Regions from separate parts of the Romboutsia sp. genome, predicted to be linked through region 1. Evidence: riboswitches for the same ligand, from Rfam matches in the RefSeq annotation. Region 1 holds a riboswitch; each other region holds the start of a gene.

What was found. Region 1 has a riboswitch for cyclic di-GMP ahead of AC11VW_RS00415 (YveK family protein). Riboswitches for the same ligand answer to the same signal wherever they lie in the genome.
Region 2: it holds a riboswitch for cyclic di-GMP, as region 1 does, so the genes downstream of both, AC11VW_RS02825 (glycosyltransferase) here and AC11VW_RS00415 (YveK family protein) in region 1, are expected to answer to the same signal.
Region 3: it holds a riboswitch for cyclic di-GMP, as region 1 does, so the genes downstream of both, AC11VW_RS10225 (flagellar basal body protein) here and AC11VW_RS00415 (YveK family protein) in region 1, are expected to answer to the same signal.
Region 4: it holds a riboswitch for cyclic di-GMP, as region 1 does, so the genes downstream of both, AC11VW_RS10920 (type IV pilin protein) here and AC11VW_RS00415 (YveK family protein) in region 1, are expected to answer to the same signal.

Annotation. Positions count from the first base shown of each region.
Region 1 is NZ_JBXKIW010000005.1:6,450-10,003, reverse strand. It holds gene AC11VW_RS00425 (sugar transferase) at 1-541, opposite strand, end outside; gene AC11VW_RS00420 (CpsD/CapB family tyrosine-protein kinase) at 573-1,304, opposite strand; gene AC11VW_RS00415 (YveK family protein) at 1,316-1,996, opposite strand; cyclic di-GMP riboswitch class II at 2,116-2,197, opposite strand; gene ispG (flavodoxin-dependent (E)-4-hydroxy-3-methylbut-2-enyl-diphosphate synthase) at 2,479-3,534, opposite strand.
Region 2 is NZ_JBXKIW010000023.1:11,584-15,137, forward strand. It holds gene AC11VW_RS02815 (MarR family winged helix-turn-helix transcriptional regulator) at 1-55, shown strand, start outside; gene AC11VW_RS02820 (MATE family efflux transporter) at 67-1,455, shown strand; cyclic di-GMP riboswitch class II at 1,704-1,786, shown strand; gene AC11VW_RS02825 (glycosyltransferase) at 1,985-3,112, shown strand; gene AC11VW_RS02830 (O-antigen polymerase) at 3,345-3,554, shown strand, end outside.
Region 3 is NZ_JBXKIW010000065.1:9,249-12,802, reverse strand. It holds gene AC11VW_RS10230 (tetratricopeptide repeat-containing glycosyltransferase family 2 protein) at 1-731, opposite strand, end outside; cyclic di-GMP riboswitch class I at 976-1,060, shown strand; gene AC11VW_RS10225 (flagellar basal body protein) at 1,493-1,819, shown strand; gene flgC (flagellar basal body rod protein FlgC) at 1,824-2,228, shown strand; gene fliE (flagellar hook-basal body complex protein FliE) at 2,246-2,569, shown strand; gene fliF (flagellar basal-body MS-ring/collar protein FliF) at 2,592-3,554, shown strand, end outside.
Region 4 is NZ_JBXKIW010000072.1:13,394-16,947, forward strand. It holds gene glmU (bifunctional UDP-N-acetylglucosamine diphosphorylase/glucosamine-1-phosphate N-acetyltransferase GlmU) at 1-669, shown strand, start outside; gene AC11VW_RS10915 (ribose-phosphate diphosphokinase) at 756-1,706, shown strand; cyclic di-GMP riboswitch class II at 1,950-2,032, shown strand; gene AC11VW_RS10920 (type IV pilin protein) at 2,161-2,634, shown strand; gene AC11VW_RS10925 (GspE/PulE family protein) at 2,770-3,554, shown strand, end outside.

The DNA.
Region 1 (3,554 bases):
TGCAAGTAAGACCCGGCTTTACCACAAGCCTTTGGATTTGGTATGGTGTATACTGTTGTACTTCATGGGGGATTGGTGGTCTAGGGCCAACTAGACTCATATCCCCTTTAAGTACGTTGAATAACTGCGGTAATTCATCTATACTTGTTTTTCTAATAAAGTTCCCTATTTTTGTTATTCTAGGGTCATATTTCATTTTAAATACTGGACCTGTTTGTTCATTTTGGTCCTTTAATGTTTCTAGTAGTTCTTCTGCGTTATGTACCATACTTCTAAACTTATACATCTTGAAAGTTTTTGGATACCGTCCATTTCTCTCTTGTGTAAAGAATATTTTGCCCTTTGGGTCTTCTAGCTTTATTAATATAGCTACTGCTAAAAATAATGGTGATAATAATATAATTCCAACTAAAGAACCAACAATGTCTATTATCCTTTTACTTACTATGTAAAACATTGAATTATTGGTTTCAATATGGTTTAAGTCAATAGCTACGGCTGATTCATCCACTTCATCTTCAAATATAACGTTTGCTTGCACTACTATCCCCCCATAATATTAAATTTTTATTTTATGCCATTGCTTTTTCTTTTTTATTCTTTTTCTTATTATTTCTTGACGCTCTGCCGCTTTTTTCTTCTTTGTAATAATAATCGTAATAATCATATCCTGAACTATTTGCTTCAAATTTGTTAAGTACTGTTCCTAGTATATTAGCTCCAACATTGTCTAATCTTTCTTTAGCTAGCTTTACCATTTCTACATCTGTTTCGTTAGCACCAACTACAAATACTGTCCCATCTGTATATGTTGATATTATTCCTGCATCTGTAACTAGTCCTATTGGTGGTGCATCTATAAATATGTAATCATAATGCTCTTTTAGACTTTCCACAAACTCTCTCATCTTTTTAGACGATAGCATTTCTGATGGGTTTGGTGGTACTTGACCACATGTTAGTACGTGTAAGTTCTTTGTATCTGTACAGTGTACACACTCTACAAATGTTTTATTATTAACAAGCACATCTGTAAGTCCATGTATGTTGCTTAGTCCAAACATTCTATGTACACTTGGATTTCTTAAGTCTCCATCTAACATTAGTACTTTTTTTTCTAGGTTTGCAAAGCTTGCTGCTAAGTTTGAGATTACTGTACTTTTACCTTCGTCTTTTCTACTACTTGTTACACTTATTATTTTTATTTCTTTATCTAAGTTTGCAAATTCTATGCTTGTTCTTATTCCTCTATATGCTTCTGCTATAGGAGATTTTGGTTTATTTATACTTATTACTTTATTCATTTGTTATCCCCCTATTTTGCTATTTTTTCATTTGGTATTACTCCTAATATTGGTAATCCTAGGTGTTTTTCTATATCTTGTGGTGTTTTTATTTTATTGTCTAAATATTCTATCAAAAACACAACAAATAGACCTATCATAACTCCAAGTACTGCTGCTATTGCAACGTTCATTATCTTATTGGGTTTAATAGGCTCATGTGGTACGATAGCTTTATCTATTACTTCTACACTATTTGCTTTTGTTATTCTTTTTGCTTCTTTTGTGAATACTTTTGGAATTTCATTTGCTATATCTCTAGCTTTTTGTTTGTTTGTGTCTTGTACACTTATACTTATTATTTGAGTGTCTTGGACTGGCAATATTGTTATCTTTTTTGATAGTTCTTCATATGTTAGGTCTAATTTCAAATTATCTATTACTGGTTTTAATACTGTTCTTGATTTTATTATTTCTCCATATGTTACTGCTAGCTTTTCTGTTACTATAACTTGATCTTGTGTTATCATTTGTGTTTGTTTGTCTTGGTCAGTATTTACTATTATCGTTGAATTTGCTTCATATACTGGTTTTAATACAAAGAAACTTACCCCTGCGCTAACAAACACTGCTACTACTGTTATAATTGCTATAATCCAAAATCTTTTTTTAATGATGCCAAAATACTCTCTTAAGTCGATTGTTTCCTCCATTTGCTTTCCTCCATATTATTTTATATTTACAATGCCTATTTTTTTAGGCACAAAAAAAGACTATATTTTCTGCCACTAAGAATATATAAAGTTATACTTTATATTCCTGTGTTTTACAGTAATTATAGCCGGTTGCACCACTAACTCCATATGTCCCAGGTGCCCAGATACGAGACATATTTCTCAGTTTCTATTTATTTGTTACCATTTATAGGTAAATAGTAACATTATATGTATTATTTTTATATATCTTCGACAAAACTAGTTCTTTTGTTACAAAACTAGTTTTTTTATCGCAAAATTAGTTCTTTTGTTACAAAACTAGCCTTTTTGTTACAAAACTAGTTCTTTTGCTACAAAACTAGCATTTCATTTTTAAAGCAATTTACTTATTTTCACTTATTTTATATGAATTTTATTGATTTTCACTTTATTTTCCAATAAAAAAATACTAATATGCTTCAACATATTAGTACTTTTTTTTAATATTTTTCTATTTCTTGCAGTAATTCTTTTACTAAGTCATTTCCTTTTATCTTTCTAACTATTTCACCTTTTTTAAACAGTAGTCCTTCGCCTTTTCCACCAGCTATTCCGATATCGGCTTCTCTTGCTTCTCCTGGTCCGTTTACTGCACATCCCATTATGGCTACTGTTATATCTTTTTCCATGTGGTTTATTTTTTCTTCTACTTCATTTACCACACTGATAAGGTCTATGTTACATCTTCCACATGTTGGGCAAGATATTACTTTTATTTTATCATTTAATAAATCTAAGCTTCTTAGTATTTCTTTTCCAACTATAATTTCTTCACAAGGATCTCCTGTTAGTGATATTCTAACTGTGTCCCCTATTCCTTTTAGAAGCATTGCTCCTACTCCGATTGAAGATTTTATTGTTCCTTTTTTTACACTTCCTGATTCTGTTATTCCTATGTGTAGTGGATAGTCTACTTTTTTAGCTATTAGTTCATAGGCTTCTATTGTTTTGTATATATCTGATGATTTAAGTGATATTACAATATTTCTAAAGTCTAGGTCTTCTAGTATTTTCACATGTCCTAGTGCACTTTCAACTAGTGCCTCAGCCGTTGCTGATCCATACTTTTCTAGTAGTTCTTTTTCTAATGAACCACCGTTTACGCCGATTCTTATCTTTAGGTTTTTTTGCTTACACTTTTCTACTACCATTTTAACTTTTTCTATGCTTCCAATGTTTCCTGGATTTATTCTAACTCCATCCACTCCTTGGTCTATTGCTTCTATTGCTAGTCTATGATCAAAGTGTATATCAGCTATTACTGGTATATTAGCTGCTCTTTTTATTTCACCTATTGCTTTTGCCGCTTCCATGTCTGGCACTGCTACTCTGACTATGTCACAGCCTACATTTTCTAATGCTTTTATCTGTGCTATTGTTGCAGCTGCATCTCTTGTATCAGTGTTTGTCATTGATTGTATGCTTATAGGGTTATTGCCACCTATTTTCACATTTCCAACACTTACTTCTCTACATTGTCTTCTTTTATAGATCATCTTATCACCTATTTTCTAAC
Region 2 (3,554 bases), on a different contig from region 1:
AGAAGAAACACTAAAAAATCTACTTGAAAAAGTATGTAAAAATATAAATATATAAGGAGGAAGATTATGGATAATAATCAGAATATATTAGGCACAGAGCCAATTGGTAAGTTACTATTAAAATATTCAGTGCCAGCAATTATAGGGATGATGGTAAGTGCACTTTATAATGTAGTAGATAGAATGTTTATAGGAAATATACCAGGTGTTGGTCCTATGGCAATAACAGGTCTTGGAGTGGCAATGCCAATAATGACAATAATAATTGCCTTTGGAACACTTGTAGGTGTAGGATCAACTACAAATGTATCTATAAAGTTAGGTGAAGGAAAAAAAGAAGATGCTGAACGTATAATAGGAAATACAATAAGTTTAGCAGTGATAATAGGTATTACATTATCTATAGTTGGAATAATATTTTTAAATAAAATACTTATTATATTCGGAGCAAGTGAAGGTACGCTTAATTATGCAAAATCTTATATGAGTGTAATACTACTTGGAACAGCATTTAGTATAATGTCAATGATGTTTAGTAATTTAATAAGAGGCGATGGAAATCCAAAGCTTTCAGCTATTATAATGATTGTAGGTTGTGTTACCAATATAATATTAGATGCATTATTTATATTTGTATTTAATATGGGAATACAAGGAGCGGCATTTGCCACTATAATATCCCAAGCAACTACATCAATGTGGGGATTATCATATTATGTAAGAGGAAAATCAAACGTAAAACTTAGAAAAATAAATTTAAAGTTAAATAAAACAATTATAGCAGCAATATTCTCAATAGGTTGTGCTCCATTTGCAATGCAAATGACGAATAGTTTGGTTCAGATTATATTAAACATTTCATTAAAAAAATATGGTGGAGATTTATCAATAGGAGCAATGGCAACAATAAGTTCAATAAGTATGATATTTATAATGCCTGCATTTGGTTTTGTGCAAGGAATGCAACCTATAGTAGGATTTAACTACGGAGCTAAAAATTATGATAGGGCTAAAAAAACTTTAAAAATAAGTTTATTATCAGCAACATTTATATTTGTATTAGGTGCTTTATTTGTACAGCTTGCACCACAAGTTTTAGTTGGAATGTTTAATAAGGATGTACAACTTATGAATATAACTGTAAGTGGATTAAGCAAATATGCATTTGCAATGCCAATAATAGGGGTATCTATAGTAGGTAGTAACTACATGCAGTCAACAGGAAAAGCAAAGATGGCTATAGTATTAGGTTTATTAAGGCAAGTTATAATATTAATACCTATGATATTTATATTACCTAATTTCTTTGGTTTAAATGGAGTTTGGTTTGCACAACCTACTGCTGACATTGTATCAGCACTTATAACAGGTATAGTTTTAATTAAAGAGATTAGAAAATACTCTGTAAATGAAGAATATGAATTAAGTGAAGAAGTAACAGTTACTGCAGTATAAAATCTATAAGTAGAGAAGAAATATAAATGAGCACAGTCGTAGATTATATCTTTAATGTAAATATAGATAAGGTGGATATTAATGTTTTATATTGAAAAATAAAATTGAAATTAACAAAATTCATATAAAAGAAAAAAACAAGCAAATTACTTTAAAAATGAAATTCAAGTTTTGCAGTAAAAGAACTAGTTTTGTCGAATATATATACAAATAACACATTAAATGTTAATATTTAGCATAAATGTTAAGAAATAGATAGAAACTGAGAAGTATGTCTTGTACCTGGGCACCTGAGGCATATGGAGATAGTGGTGCAACCGGCTATAATTACTGAAAAAACACAGAAACATATATAAAGTATAACTTTATATGTTTCTGGTGTACAGAAAATATAGTCTTTTTTTTGTATCTAAAAATAGGGTAATCAAACGAGAGGGTAACAAGTAAATAAGGCAATAGTAGAAGAATCAAAAGAGCAAAAGAAAGTAGCTTATTTATAAGATAAGTTATTTAAAAAGCGGAGGAAAAAATGACTAAAATAGCAATTGCTCATGATTGGCTAACTAATATGGGTGGAGCAGAAAAGGTAATTATAAACTTTAAGCAAATATATGAACAAGCTCCTATATATACGATTTCATATAATGAAAATAATCTAGATGAAGAGTTAAAAAATATAGATGTAAAAACAAGCTTTATACAAAATTTTCCTAAGGGAAATGTAAAGCATCAAATGTATTTACCATTTATGCCAACTGCATGGGAGCAGTTTGATTTTAATGAATATGATGTGGTTTTATCAAGTTCATCTTCATGTGCAAAAGGTATAATAACACCTCCAGATACTACACATATATGTTATTGTCATTCTCCAATGAGGTATGCATGGGAATTTTACAATGAATATATGGAAAGAGAGAATATGGGGAAATTAAAGAAGCAACTTATTAAATATATAATGAACTACATACGTATTTGGGATAGAGCATCTGCAGATAGAGTTGATTATTATATTGCAAATTCAAAGAATGTTGCAAAAAAAATCTATAAACATTATGGAAAAGAAGCAGATGTTATACATCCACCAGTAAAAGGGTCATATTTCAATATATCTGATACTGATGAAGAATACTTTTTAATAGTATCTAGACTAGTTCCTTATAAGAGGGTTGATTTAGCAGTAGAAGTATTTAATGAATTAGGGTTACCTTTGGTTGTTATAGGAGGAGGATCACAACTTGAATATTTAAAATCTATAGCTAAGCCAAATGTAAAAATATTAGGAAGACAACCTGATGAAGTTATAAAGGAATATTATTCTAAGTGTAGGGCATTTATATTCCCTGGAGAAGAAGATTTTGGAATAACTCCACTTGAAGCACAAGCTAGCGGACGACCTGTTATAGCTTTTGGCAAAGGGGGGGCTTTAGAAACTGTAGTTGCTGATCAAACAGGTTTATTCTTTAAAGATCAAACAGTTAATAGTTTAAAAGATGCTGTATTGCAGTTTAATGAAATGCAGTGGAATAAACAAGATATCAGAAATCATGCTTTAATGTTTGATGAAGAAATATTTAAGCATAAAATAAAATCATATGTAGAAGAAAAAAAATATGAACATAAAAAAATCATGAGTAAAATGGGGAGAGTATTATAATTACTAGGTATTACAAGTAGAAATATTTGATTATATAAAAGTCAAATATCTATGCTCGATTGAGAAGATGAGGGATAAAATGAGATACAATAAACAGAATTTACTTAAAGCATTTTTAAAGAAGTACATTGTGTTATTATTTTTTATAATAAATTTAATTTTGACGTTATTTTTATGCATTGATAGTATTATCATATTAGGCAGCTTTATAATTATCTTAGGAATTTTAACCTTGATATTAAATGAATTATCATTTAGTAAAAATTTAAAACCGACGATGTCAATTTTCTTTGTATTTTTTTATAGTTATATGTTTTTAACACCTATGTTTCAAGTTAACTATGGTAAATTTCCAAATACATTATTAGTTGACGAAAAACTAGTAACATTAAATAATTTTTATATAATAATATTCATGATTGTATATTGCTTAATTTATAAA
Region 3 (3,554 bases), on a different contig from region 1:
TCTAACTCATTAGCCTTAATAATATTGTATAAATAAAGAATCAAACCATCTTTAACGAAAGCATCAGTATCAACATTAAAATTAGTATAAAAAGCGTCGAAATAAGGTAAGGCCTCTTTATACATCTTGTTACTATAATAAGTCTTAGCTGCTTGATACAATAAATATGAATTATTTCTATTTTCTTTCAATTCATTAAGTATCAAAGAAATATTTCTCTCAAATTTATTAGTATGTAAATACCCATCATGCTCTAACTCGATATCTACTCTTTTACGAGGATAACTAGAATCCAATTGTTCGTGAATACTTCCATTAAAATAAACACCCTTAGGAGCTAATCTAGATATAAAAGAATTAGATTTTCTTATTTCACCATCTTGTTCAAATAAATTAACTATTTTTATTTGACCTATAGTCTTATCTTTAGAATTCATAAATTTATAAATACTATTTAAATCTATATTAATAATAAATTCGTCTGCATCTAATATTAAGTTCCAATCACCACTAGATTTGCTAATAGCATAATTTCTAGCATTAGCAAAATTATCATCCCACTTATAATCATATACTTTAGCATTAAATTCTAATGCTATATCTTTAGTTTTATCTGTAGACCCTGTATCTACAATTATTATTTCGTTAACTATATTTTTAACACATTCTAAGCATCTTTTTAATTTAAACTCTTCATTTTTAGTAATCATTACTAAACTTAATTTTTGCAATATATTATCCTCCAAATTTTATGAATACTAAAGTTATTATACGGATGAAAAGTATTATTTTTAACCTTATTTATATTTAATTGCTCTGATAACTGAGAAAAGCTAATTTATGATTTTCTTTTAGCTTTAAATTTAGCATATATGTTAGATATCGTTAGGACGCTAATATCCTGACTTTAAATATTTAAATATAATAAAAAAGTTTCATATTATGTAAGATTATGGTATAATTTACATATAAATAAAATTTAATAGGCAAACCTAGGGAAATCTAGCGACGCAAAACTATAGGGGCTAAAGTTAAAAAACTATGCCAGCCAGCTGCCGAAGAGTTAATAAACTTTTTGTTATCACTGCTGATATAACAAAATACTCTTTCAAGGGTATTTTTTTGTGTGAAAAAAACAATGTATTATAATTATTATTATAAATTGTAAGTCGAACTCAAAATAAAATAAGAATAACTTCACATAAAGGGAAAATATGAATTATTATATCTAAAAAAGTCAAAAAAGTTAGAAAATAGTTGTCATATTTATATTAAAATGTAGAATGTCATTGAAAAAAAGTGTATAATGTAGATTATAGCTTACTAAAATGAAATAAAAACGTTGGATAATTGTGTAGTTAAAATTTATTTTATAATTTTATTTTGGTTTGCATTCAAGCAATTAGCAATGAGGAATAATATTATAAAAGTAATTTAAACTATTCTTTTCGAGGATAGTTTTTTTATTGAAAATAACAAATTAGGAGGGGTTATGGATATATACAATTTAATGAAAATGAGCTTAGATGCTACAGACTTAAGAAGTAAAACTATTGCAAATAATATTGCAAATATAAATACACCAGAATATAAGAGAAAATATGTAACTTTTGAAGAAACGTTAAATGATAGTATGGGAAATAAACCTAAAATAGAAGTAAAAACTGATACAACTTCAGTTATGAGAGAAGATGGAAACAATATTGATTTAGAAAATGAAAAGGTAAATCAAGCATCGACAACACTTGAGTATAATGCTTTAGTGAACCTTACTAATACTAAGTTAGCGATGATAAAAAGTGTAATATCGGGGAGGTAAGTAAATGAGCGTTTTTAGTGGAATGAGAATTAGTGCAAGTGGTCTTTCTGCAGAGAGATTGAGAATGGATATTATATCATCAAATGTGGCAAATTCTAAAACTACAAGAACTGAAGATGGTGGGGCATATAAACGTAAAGTTGCTACTTTTTCTGAAAATTATGATGAGAAATTAGGTATGCTAGGTGTAAAAACTGTATCAATAGAAGAAGATAAGTCTCCTCTTAGAAAACTATATGAGCCAGAACATCCAGATGCAGATGAAAAGGGATATGTGGAATATCCTAATGTGGATATGTTAGTTGAAATGTCAGATTTAATAACGGCGTCTAGAGCTTATGAATCTAACGTTGATACTTTAAATGCACAAAAAAGTATGCTATCAAAAGCACTAGAAATAGGAAGATAATATAAAGAGGTGAGTATATGCAAGGTATAAGTGCTATAGCAGCGAAGTCAAATATATTTACACAAGGTATAGAAAATACTGTGGTAAATAATGAACAGCTAGTAAATAAAAAAGAGTCAAAGGCAAGCTTCTCAGATGTTATAGGTGATGCTATAGAGAAAGTAAATGAAAGTCAAGTGAATGCTAACAACAAGATAGAAGGCCTTATTAAAGGTGAAAACGTAAGCATGCACGAGGTTATGTTGTCAGTACAGGAATCACAAATGTCAATGCAGTTGATGTTAGAGGTTAGAAATAAGTTATTTGATGCTTATCAAGAGATAAGTAAAGTGCAATTGTAGGCTATTAACAAGGAGTAAATAAATGAATGTAAAAGAAATTATACAAAATATAAAAAATTTCATGGGCACTAAAAAGGAACAGTTTAATGGCTTAAAAAAAGGAAAAAAGATAGCTATTATAATTGGAATTATAACTATTATTTTGGCAACTATTTTTGGAATTAAATATGCAAAAGATAATAAATACGATGTACTTTTTTCAGGTTTAAATTCTACTGATGCTAAAGTTATAACTAGCGAATTAGAAAGTAGAAAAGTTGAGACTAAGGTAGAAGGAGATCGTATATATGTACCTAAGGAAGAAGTAGATAAGCTGAGACTCGAATTATCAAGTAGTATATCTAATGGTTCAAAGGGGTTTGAACTTATGGATGAGGGTTCTTCTTTCGGTATGACTGATGAAGAATTTGAGATAAAAAAACAAAGAATGATTCAAGGAGAGATAGAAAAGACAATAAAAACTTTCCCTCAAGTAGAAAGTGCAAGAGTACAGATAACACAAGGTGAGAAATCAGTTTTTGCTAAGGAAAGTGTTCCAGGAAAAGCTGCTGTATCTATTAATTTGAAGCCAGGTACGAATTTAGAACCTAGTCAAGTAAGGTCTATAATGTCATTAGTATCTGCAAGTACTTCTAATATACCAAAACAAAATGTTGAAGTAATAGATCAAAATATGAATTTATTATCAGAAGGTATATTTGATGAAAAAGGAAATGTTAATTCAGCGAATTCAAATGGAGTTGATATAGCTAGAAAAGCAGAAAAAGAATTAAGCGAAGACTTAGAAAGGTCTATTGTAGGATTATTAGAGCCTATATTTGGTGAAGGTAAGGTAAAGGCTACTGTAAATGCAGACTTAAATTTTGACACTAGCGAAAAAACCGAGCTAGTAATAGATCCAAACAAAGTAGTCATAAGTGAGTCAAAGAGTGAAAATAAATCTACAGAAGCAGGCAACACTGGCGGTGCTGTAGATAATAATATG
Region 4 (3,554 bases), on a different contig from region 1:
GAAATAATGAGAAGAAGAATTAACGAATCTCATATGGTAAATGGTGTTACGATAATAGATACTAACTCAACATATATAGAATCAAACGTTGAAATAGGAAATGACACTATAGTATACCCAGGAACTATGTTACAAGGGAATACAAAGATAGGTTCAAGTTGTATAATTGGAATGAATTCTAGTATAACAAATTCACAAATTGGTGATTATACAGAGGTAGAGAACTCAACAATAGTAGACAGTATAGTTGGAGAGAACACAACAGTAGGACCATATGCATACTTAAGACCAAATAGTAACATAGGAAACAACGTAAAAATAGGAGACTTCGTAGAAGTTAAAAATGCTACAATAGAAGACAATTCTAAAGCATCACATCTTTCTTACATAGGAGATGCACACGTTGGAAAGAACGTAAACATCGGATGTGGAGTAGTATTTGTAAACTACGATGGTAAAAGTAAATTTAAATCTGTAGTAAAAGATGGAGCATTCATAGGCTCAAACTCTAATTTAGTTGCACCAGTAACGGTAGAGGAAAAAGGATACATAGCTACAGGCTCAACTATAACAGAAGATGTTCCACAAGGAGCATTAGCAATAGCAAGACAAAGACAGGTAGTAAAAGAAGGTTGGGTAGAAAACCAACAACAAAAAGATAAGAAATAGCAACTAAATGGATTATTATTTTTAGGCACTATAGCCTTGAATTTTTAATAAATATAACAAATGTTTAAATTTTCGGGAGGATGTACATGAATACTAGCGGAAGCGAAATCAAAATACTTGCAGGAAATTCATCTAAAGAATTAGCTAAGAAGATAGCTGATTACATAGGAGTACCAGTAGCAGACTGTGAAGTTGGAACATTCAGCGATGGAGAAATATCAGTAAACATCAAGGAAACAGTAAGAGGATGTGATGTTTTCGTAGTTCAATCAACAAATAGTCCAGTAAATGATAACTTAATGGAATTATTAATAATGATAGATGCAATGAAAAGAGCATCAGCAGGAAGAATAACAGCAGTTATACCTTATTACGGATATGCAAGACAAGATAGAAAAGCTAAGGCGAGAGATCCAATCACGGCTAAGTTAGTTGCTAACTTATTAACGGCAGCAGGAGCGGATAGAGTATTAACAATGGATTTACATGCAGCGCAAATCCAAGGATACTTTGATATACCTCTAGATCATCTGCAAGGTGGAAAAATACTAGCAGATTATTTCAACGAAAAGCAAATACAAGATTTAGTAGTAGTATCACCTGATTTAGGAAGTGTTACAAGATCTAGAAAATTTGCTAATAGCTTAGATGGAGATGTTCCAATAGCTATAATAGACAAAAGAAGACCTAAAGCTAACGTATCTGAAATAATGAACATAATAGGCGAAGTTAAAGGAAAGAATGTTATATTATTAGATGACATGATAGATACAGCTGGAACAATAGTAAATGCAGCCAATGCACTTAGAGAATTTGGTGCTAAGGATGTTTATGCTTGTTGTACACATGGAGTATTATCAGGGCCAGCTATAGAAAGAATAGAAAGTTCAGTTATAAGTGAGTTAATAGTACTTGATACTATACAACTTCCTGAAGATAAGAAAATAGATAAAATACAAATCAAGACTGTAGCTCCTTTATTTGGGGATGCTATAAAGAAAATATTCTCTAACGAGTCTGTTAGTATATTATTCTAATTAATAATATTACTAGATACACCTTATTTATTATAAATAGGGTGTATTTTTTTCTGAAAGATTTCCTGAGAAATTATTATAATTAGATTATATTTCAAATTAGTACAAGAATAGTTCTGTAGTATTATTAAAATATATATAATCGATTAAATATAATATGTATTTTAATACACTAAAGTAGTAAAAATATATATTGAATTTGTTGATTTTAAAAGAAATACATGGTATTATGTAAATAAATGGTAGTGATTAGAGACGATGAAGTATATCCTGTATATGGGCACCTAGGATATATGGAGCTAGTGGTGCAACCGACTATGTTTATTTAAGTTAACTTTAAGTTAGCTAAGAGATAAGGATGGTCTTTTTGTTTTGGTAAAATATTCCTGATAAATGATTAGGACTTATATTGGTTGAGGGATATTATATAAAAAAATAATAAGGGGGAAGTTATATGATAAAAAACTTCAAGAAAAAGAAAAATAATAAAGGTTTCACTTTAGTGGAATTATTAGTAGTAATAGCTATTATAGGAGTGTTAGCAGTAGTGGCAGTACCAGCTTTATTTAAAAATATAGAAAAAAGTAAAGTTGCTAGTTTAGAAACAGATATAAGTGCTATAAAATCTGCATCGCTAGCTAAATATTCGGATACAGGAGCATATCCTGCAACATCAGGTACGGTGACGTTAGAAAATGCTCTAGCAGGAGAGATTGAGAACTTATCTAAACCATTTGAAGGGGCTACCTATACATTAACTGGATCAGTTCCAACTGATTTAGTATTACAAGTTACAGCTACTTTTAGTGATAAGGCCCAAAATAAATTAGTCAAAGATTTAGGGATTGGAAAAACTGAGGCCGCTAAAACTACGAATGGTTATGTAAGTGCAACAACGCTTAGTTATACACTTATAAAAGGAAATTAATTTAATGAAAAAGAGTTTTTATCTTTAAGATTTAAACTCTTTTTTTTATAATAAATACTTAATTGTATTTTTATTTATTATAAATCTTAAAAAGATATCAATTTAAAGCTTATATAACATAAATGAGGTGAAAATATGCCAAAAAAAATAAGAATTGGAGATAAATTAGTTCAATACGGATACATAACAGAAGAACAATTACAAAAAGCACTATCTCTACAAAAAGGAACAGGAAAAAGAATAGGTGAAATCCTTATAGAGCAAGGATTAATAAGTGCAGAATTACTAACAAACGTACTAACAGAACTACTAAATGTAGATAACATAGATCTTACCCCATCAAATATAAGACCAGAGGCAATACCAAAAATACCACAAAATATATGCAAAAGATACAAAGTATTTCCATATAAAATAGAAGACAACAGGCTGTATCTGGCAATGGAAGATCCTCAAGATAGAGAAGCTATCCAAGATGTTAGACGTATAACAGGTATGGATATAGTACCAAATATAGCAACGATATCAGAAATAAACCAAGCAATAGAAGTATGGTATTCAAATACAGATATAGATAAAGCGATAAGTGAATACGCAAAAAATGATATACAAAACACGTTAAAAGATGAAATAACAGGAGAAGAAGATGTAAACTCAGCTCCTATAGTCAGATTAGTTCACAATATTTTAGAAAGTGCAGTTAGAAAAAAAGCAAGTGATATACACATAGAATATGACGGAGATTTCATGAGGGTTAGATTCAGATTAGACGGGATTCTCATGGAACATATGAAAACAAGTGCAAAAGCGTATAAAGCAATAATAAGTAGAATAAAAATAATGGCGAACTTAAATATTTCAGAGAAAAGATTGCCGCAAGATGGTAGAATATATTTAATAGTAGATAGTAAACCTGTAGA